Regions from separate parts of the Micromonospora fluostatini genome, predicted to be linked through region 2. Evidence: riboswitches for the same ligand, from Rfam matches in the RefSeq annotation. Region 2 holds a riboswitch; each other region holds the start of a gene.
What was found. Region 2 has a riboswitch for cyclic di-AMP ahead of ACQUFX_RS01420 (coiled-coil domain-containing protein). Riboswitches for the same ligand answer to the same signal wherever they lie in the genome.

Region 1: another riboswitch for cyclic di-AMP. It lies ahead of ACQUFX_RS09610 (LysM peptidoglycan-binding domain-containing protein); the one in region 2 lies ahead of ACQUFX_RS01420 (coiled-coil domain-containing protein).
Region 3: another riboswitch for cyclic di-AMP. It lies ahead of ACQUFX_RS23075 (coiled-coil domain-containing protein); the one in region 2 lies ahead of ACQUFX_RS01420 (coiled-coil domain-containing protein).

What each region holds. Positions count from the first base shown of each region.
Region 1 covers NZ_CP191251.1:2,237,904-2,240,155, forward strand. Annotated here, with positions in the region: gene ACQUFX_RS09605 (diacylglycerol/lipid kinase family protein) at 1-248, opposite strand, end outside; gene ACQUFX_RS09610 (LysM peptidoglycan-binding domain-containing protein) at 400-1,071, opposite strand; cyclic di-AMP (ydaO/yuaA leader) riboswitch at 1,068-1,208, opposite strand; gene ACQUFX_RS09615 (hypothetical protein) at 1,553-1,882, shown strand; gene htpG (molecular chaperone HtpG) at 2,073-2,252, opposite strand, start outside.
Region 2 covers NZ_CP191251.1:313,165-315,416, forward strand. Annotated here, with positions in the region: gene ACQUFX_RS01420 (coiled-coil domain-containing protein) at 1-1,061, opposite strand, end outside; cyclic di-AMP (ydaO/yuaA leader) riboswitch at 1,065-1,197, opposite strand; gene ACQUFX_RS01425 (cation diffusion facilitator family transporter) at 1,352-2,252, opposite strand, start outside.
Region 3 covers NZ_CP191251.1:5,233,404-5,235,655, reverse strand. Annotated here, with positions in the region: gene ACQUFX_RS23075 (coiled-coil domain-containing protein) at 1-914, opposite strand, end outside; cyclic di-AMP (ydaO/yuaA leader) riboswitch at 919-1,049, opposite strand; gene ACQUFX_RS23070 (YibE/F family protein) at 1,216-2,252, opposite strand, start outside.

The DNA of each region.
Region 1 (2,252 bases), 1.9 Mb from region 2:
CCGCCCCAGACGAACACCAGGTCGGCCCCCTTGTCGAGGGCCTTGCGGACCGCCTTGGGCGCCTTGCGGCTCTTCGGGACCTCGTACCAGAGCAGGTCCCGCACACCCGCGCCGACCAGTGTCGCGCGGAGTTCGTCGAGGCCACCGCCGAAGGTCTTCTTGCGGTGCGCGACGACGGCGACGGTCCCGACGGCCGGGGCGGCGTCCACCGGCCCGGCGGGGCGATCTTCCCGCGTGCTCGTGCTCATGGTGACCGCTGGTACCCCGCCGGCCGGCTCGCCACGCCTGCCGGTGAGCCGGGCGACGCCCGGCCGGGAGGAGAATCCGGCCGGGCGTCGTGGACCCCACGGACCCCGTGGTCGGTGACGGTCAGCGGCTGAGCCGCTGACCCGGGAGGATTCAGAGGCTGAGCCGCTGGCTCGGGAAGATCAGGCCCGGGTCGTCGCCGACGACCCGCTCGTTGCGCTCGTACAGGGCCTGCCATCCGCCGCGGACGTTCTTCGCCTGGGCGATCGTCGACAGCGTGTCGCCGGGCCGGACCACGTACGTGCCCCGGTCGCTGCCCCGGGTGGCCGGCTGGGCGGCACGCTGGCGGTTCTCGGCCCGCTCCGCCGTCCCGGTCGACCGCGACTGCGACCCGGACGACTTCGAGGTGGTCGACTTCGACCCGCTCGACGTCGACGCCGAGGCGGAGCCCTTCGCCGCGCCGCCCCTCTTGCCGCAGGTCGGCCAGGCGCCGATGCCCTGGCCCTTGAGGACCCGCTCGGCCACCGCGATCTGCTCGCCCCGACTGGCCAGGTCGGCCCGCTTGGCGTACCTGAGGCCGCCGTACCCCTCCCAGGTGCTCTGCTTGAACTGGAGCCCGCCGTAGTAGCCGTTGCCGGTGTTGATGCTCCAGTTCCCGCTGGACTCGCACTGCGCGATCGCGTCCCAGTTGACGCTGTCGGCCTGCGCGGGGGCGGCCGTGCCGAGCACGGCTGCGGCCCCGGTCATCGCGCCGACGGCGAGGGCGCCGACCGTCCTGCGGCGGTTGCTGGTACGGCGGTGCCGGGCGTTGTACTGAGTTGGCATTGGTTCCTCCACGCCGACGAGGTGAGCTGTCGGGTTCGGGCCGAGGAGCCCGGCCGCCGCTGGGCGGCTTCACCCCGAGGTGACCTGCACCGTGAAACGTCGGGTCCCCCGCTCCATGCCCTGGACGACTGGTGCCGCGCGGACCGGTGGCATGGATTGGGCGTACCGGGCGCGGTGTCCGCAAACGCGAACTCGTACGACGGTAGGGCGGTCTGCCCCGATCGCCCACCGTCGGTGAGGTTCTTCACCGGGCCACGCGGGGCCGCCTCCGGTCGGGTTGCGGCACCGTCCACGGCGTGCATCATGGAGCGCCGGCCCCGGGGTGCACGTCGATGTCCGACGGCCCCGCCGGACCGCCGGGTCGCAGGTCGGAGGGCAGGGCCACGTGGCGATTGTCACGTGCTGGTGGCCGGTGGTGCGGGTTCAACCCGGTGTTGACTGGTGAGGGTTAAGGGGACATCGCGTACGAGGGGGACCGCTCATGTCCGATTCCGTCCGACCTGACCGTCGGGACAACGTGCCGGAGGGCGTGACCGACCCGATGCTGTGGCGCCTCGCTGTCCGGGTCGCCGAGCAGCACCGGGGCGGCGAGCACAGGGAGTGCCGCAACCTCCAGTGCCTCGACCGGCCGCAGCCCTGCGCACCCTGGGCCTGGTCACAGCAGGCCCTGCGCCTGGCACAGCCGCCACAGCAGCAGCCGACCTGGCAGCAGCCGGCCTGGCAGCAGCCGGCCTGGCAGCAGCCGTCGGAGCAGTCCGCTCCCGTCGGGCACCCGCACCACCGGCACGACTCGCCCGCCGCCGCAGCCTGATCCGCCTCGGTCAGCACACCGCGCCGGTCACCACGACAAAATCCGGCCAGCGGGTGACCGGGGCCGACGAGGCCACCGCCGGCGGGCTCCGCGACCACGTCCACGGCGTCGCAGCCGACGACGAGCGGCGCGGGGTGGGCCCGGTGGGGCGCCACCCCGCGCCGAAGCGGTCAGCGAGCAGCCGACGCGGTCAGAGGGTACGGGCCAGCCGGTCGGCCAGGATCCGGGTGAACCGGGCCGGGTCGGTCAACTCCCCGCCCTCGGCGAGCAGTGCCATGCCGTACAGCAGCTCGGCGGTCTCGGTCAGCGCGGCGGTGTCGTCGCCACCCTGCTCGTGCGCCGTCCGCAGGCCGGTGACCAGCGGGTGGGT
Region 2 (2,252 bases):
CTGTACGACTTCCAACCGCTGCTCGGCAGCCAGATCTGCCGGTACCAGATCACGTACAGCACGGCGAGCCGGTCGGCGTTCCTGACGTAGTACGCCGCCAGGTTGTTGCCGTACGTCCGGTCCCCGCCGGTGGCGTCGCCGCCGAAGCCGTTCTTCTGCGCCGCGAAGTCGCAGGCCCGGCCCTTGGGGTGCTCACCGGAGCCACCCGGCCGGTAGCAGGAGACGTACCGGGTGAAGCCGGCCGCCTTGGCCTGGTTGAGCGCGTGCAGCGTGCGGGGGGTGATGCAGCCGTTGGCCGGGGTCGGGTCGTTGACGCTGCACGACTCGCGCGGCCAGGAGCCGTCGGGGTTGCGCGGCGCGGCCTTGGCGGTCTTGGTGCTCGTCCCGCCCGGCCCGCTGGACCCGCTGGACCCCGCGTTGCTGCGTTGCTGCGCCTGCTGCCGGCGGCGCTCCTGCGCCTCGCGGGCATCCCGCGCGATGGACGCCTCCAGAGCCTGTTCGGCCTGCTCCTTGCGCTTGGCCATGGTCGCGACCTGCTTGCGCTGCTCGCGGACCTCGCCGTCGAGGGCGAGCTTGGTGCGGGCGGACGAGTCGCGGGTCTCGCGCAGCCTGCGCAGCTCCCGCTCCTCGCTGGCGGCGACCTGGTCGAGCGCGGCGGCGCGGTCCAGGAAGCCCTCGGGCGAGTTCGCGTTGAGCAGCGCGTTCGCCGCGCCGAGCCGGCCGGTGCGGTACGCCACCTGGGCGATCTCACCGACCTTGCCGGTGCGGACCGCCAGGTCGGCCTCCAGGGTCTTGAGCTGGCCGGTGAGGTCCTGCTGCCGCTTGGCCGACTTCTCCAGCTTGGCCTTCGCGTCGAGCCAACCCTTGCTCGCCGCCTCGAGCTGGTTGCGCAGGGCCGGGGTGCCACCCTCGGGGTCGTCGTCCGGCGCGGCCAGCAGGCCGGCCCGGGTGGCGGCGGACGTCGGCGTGACCGGCGCGATGGCGGCGCCGACGGCGAGCGCCGTGACGAGCACGGCCGCCAGCCGGGCGGTGATACGTCGCGGTGATGCCACTACTGCCAAGACATGTCCTTCCGTCAGCCGCCGACCGGGTTAGCTGACGGGTTCGGGACGGAAGATCCCTACCGCGCTGACGCGGATGCACCCCACGGACGTGGTTCCCCGGCTCGCCACCGTGGCGATTAGGCGACGGCCACCGCCGGCGCCGGTGGGCGCCGCCTGGCGGAGGCCGGAACCGAGCCTACCGGTGCGGGTGTGACTACTGCAGTCACCGTGACCGCTGACGTCCGGAGGGACACCAGTTAACTCGGCATGAACCGGACAATACGCGCCCAGATTTAAGCGTGCGCTAATTACCAGCCGACCGCCCCGCAGGCCCCCGGTGACGCTCCGGGCTCGATCTGCAACGTGGCGTGCTCGATGTGGAAGTCCTCGCGCAGGGCCGTCCGGGCGGCGGCGAGGACCGTGCCGACCTCGGCGCCGGGGGTGGTGGTCAGGTGCGCCGAGGCGACCTCCATGCCCGAGGTGAGGGTCCACAGGTGCAGGTCGTGCACCTCGGCCACGCCGGGGACGGCGGAGAGCCGGTCGTGCACCTCGGTCACCTGGAGGTGCTCCGGGGCGGCCTGGACCAGGATCCGCAGCGCGGCGCGGGCCAGCCGCCAGGTCCGGGGGAGGATGAAGGCGCCGATGGCGACCGCCACCAGCGGGTCGGCCCACCACCAGCCGGTGACCATGATCACCAGTGCGGCGGCGATCACGCCGAGCGAGCCGAGCAGGTCGGCGAGGACCTCCAGGTACGCCCCGCGCAGGTTGATGCTCTCCTCGGCGCCCTTGCGCAGCAGCCCGAAGGCGACCACGTTGGCGAGGAGGCCGAGCAGCGCCACGACCAGCATCGGGCCGGTGAGCACCTCCGGCGGCTCGCCGAGCCGGCGGACCGCCTCGATCAGCACGTAGACCGCGACCCCGCTGAGCAGCAGCGCGTTGGCGAGGGCGGCGAGCACCTCCAGGCGGTAGAGGCCGAAGGTGCGCTGCGGGTCGGCGGTGGCCCGGCGGGTGGCGGTGATCGCGGCCAGCGCCAGCCCGATGCCCAGGACGTCGGTGAACATGTGCCCGGCGTCGGAGAGCAGCGCCAGCGACCCGGTGCCGAAGGCGCCCACGGTCTGCACGACCGTGAACGCGGCCAGGATGACCAGCGCGGCCCAGAGTCGCCCCCGGTGCCGGTGTGCGGCGTTCGCCACCGTGGCCTGGTGATCA
Region 3 (2,252 bases), 2.4 Mb from region 2:
ACGTAGTACACGCCGAGCCGGTCGGCGTTGCGGACCAGGAACGCGGTCAGGTTGTTGCCGTACATCCGGGTGTCGTTGTTGTGCCACGGGGCGAACCCCCGGTTCTGCAACGACCAGTCGCAGGCCCGGCCCTTCGGGTGCTCCCACGGCCCGCCCGGCCGGTAGCAGCCGACGAAGCGGTCGAAGCCGGCCCGCTTCACCTCCTTGTACATGTGGAGGGTGCGGGGCGTGATGCAGCCGGACGTGGTCGGGTCGTTCTCGGTGCAGCTCATCGGTCGCCAGTTGCCGTCCGAGTCCCGCCCCGGGCCCATCCGTGCCACCGGCGACTCGGCCGCCACCAGGCCGCCGGTCAGGCCCTGCCCACCGACGAGGGCGAGCGACTTCTCCGCCTCCCGCTTCTGCTTGGCCATGATGGCGGTCTGCTTCTGCTGCTCACCGACCTCGGCGTCGAGCTCCAGCTTGGCCTGGGCCGCCTTGTCCTTGACCGCCTGCACCTCGGCCAGCTTCCGGGCGTTGACCATGTTCAGCTCGTCGAGGGCCTGGGCCCGCTTGACGAACGAGTCGGGCTGGCCGCTGTCCAGCAGCATGGCCATCGCGCCGATCCGACCGCTGCGGTACGACTGGGCCGCGATCTGCCCGACCTGCGGGGCCAGCTCGTCCAGCTCGGTCTGCGCCCGGCGGACCTCCAGGTCGAGCTGGAGCTGCCGCTTCTTGGACTTCTCCAGCTTGGCCTTGGCCTGAACGTAGCCCCGGTTGGTCGTCTCGATGACCTCGTTGAGCAGTTTCGAGTCGCCGTCCTCGTGCCCCGAGGGCCGGGAGGGCTCGGCCACCGCCGGCACGGGTCCGGCGAAGATGGCGAACGCGGTGATCACCGCCGCCGCCGGGGCCAACCAGCGGCGCAGGGGTGCCGTCACAGTCTTCCCTTCCGTCGGCCGCCGACCGGGTTAGCTGACGGGTTCGGGACGGAAGTAGCCCCTACCGCTGACGCGGATTCACCCCAGGTACCTGGTTCCCCGGCTCGCGCAGTGGCGATTGGGCGGCGGCACCGCTGGCGCCGCTGCGCGCCTTCGGCGGTGACCGGCAGCGAGGTTACCCGAGAGTCGCCCCTGGGATCTACGTCCGGAAGCCGACTTAATGCGTGATTTCGCCATGGCGGGGCGTAACCAGTGACGCGCTTCTCATGGTGCGAAGCCGTGGCGGTCACGCTGAGGAGTGTCACCATGCGGGGTCGGTGTTCCTTTCTCGGTCAGGCCACCTCGCGGGGGCGTCGGGGGACTGGTTGGCGGCCCGGGGCGCGCTCAGGGCCTCGAGCGCGTCGTGCCGTGGGGCCGGCGGACGGGCCGAGCCGGAGCCGTCGGCGGGCGGGGCGCCGGCTCCGGCCCCGGCGGCGGCGCGGCGGCCGGCGGCGGTGACCACCGCGGCGAGACCGGTGGTCAGCGGTACGGCGGCGACCAGCCCGAGCGTGGCGACCACGCTGCGGACGATCTCCTGGGCGAGGAACTCGCTGGTCAGCACCTGGCCGGCCGGCCGGGAGTCGGCGACCAGCAGGAGCAGCAGCGGCAGCGACGCGCCCGCGTACGCGAGCACGATGGTGTTGACGACGGACGCGATGTGCGCCCGACCGACCCGGGTGCCGGCCCGGTAGAGCTGTCTGCGGGTCAGGTTCGGGTTGGCGTGGGCCAGCTCGGTGACCGTGGCGGCCTGGGTGACCGTGACGTCGTCGAGGACGCCGAGGGAACCGATGACGATCCCGGCCAGCAGCAGCCCGTGCAGGTCGACGTCGGTCTGGAACATCGACAGGGTGGTGGCGTTCTCGTCGCCGAACCCGGTGAGGTGGGTGGCCGCCGTCGCCGCCGCCCCGAGCAGGCCGGTGAGCACCAGGCTGCCCAGGGTGCCGAGCACGGCCACCGAGGTCTGGGCGCTGATCCCGTGGGTGAGGTACAGCACGATGAACATGATCAGCGCGGCCCCGACCACCGCCACCAGCAGTGGCGGCTGGCCGGCGCTGATGCCGGGTACGACGAAGGTGATCAGGATCGCGAAGCTGGCCGCCAGCCCGCCGAGCGCGGCGAGCCCGCGCCACCTGCCGAACGCCACGATCGCGGCGGCGAAGAGCACGACCAGCCAGAGCAGGGGCTTGCCACGCTGGTGCTCGGCGATGTTGTAGCTGCTCGACTCCGGATCGGCCGGGTCGATCAGCTCCACCAGGACGACCTCGTCGTCCACCTGGACGCGGGGCGCGCCGGGGCCGT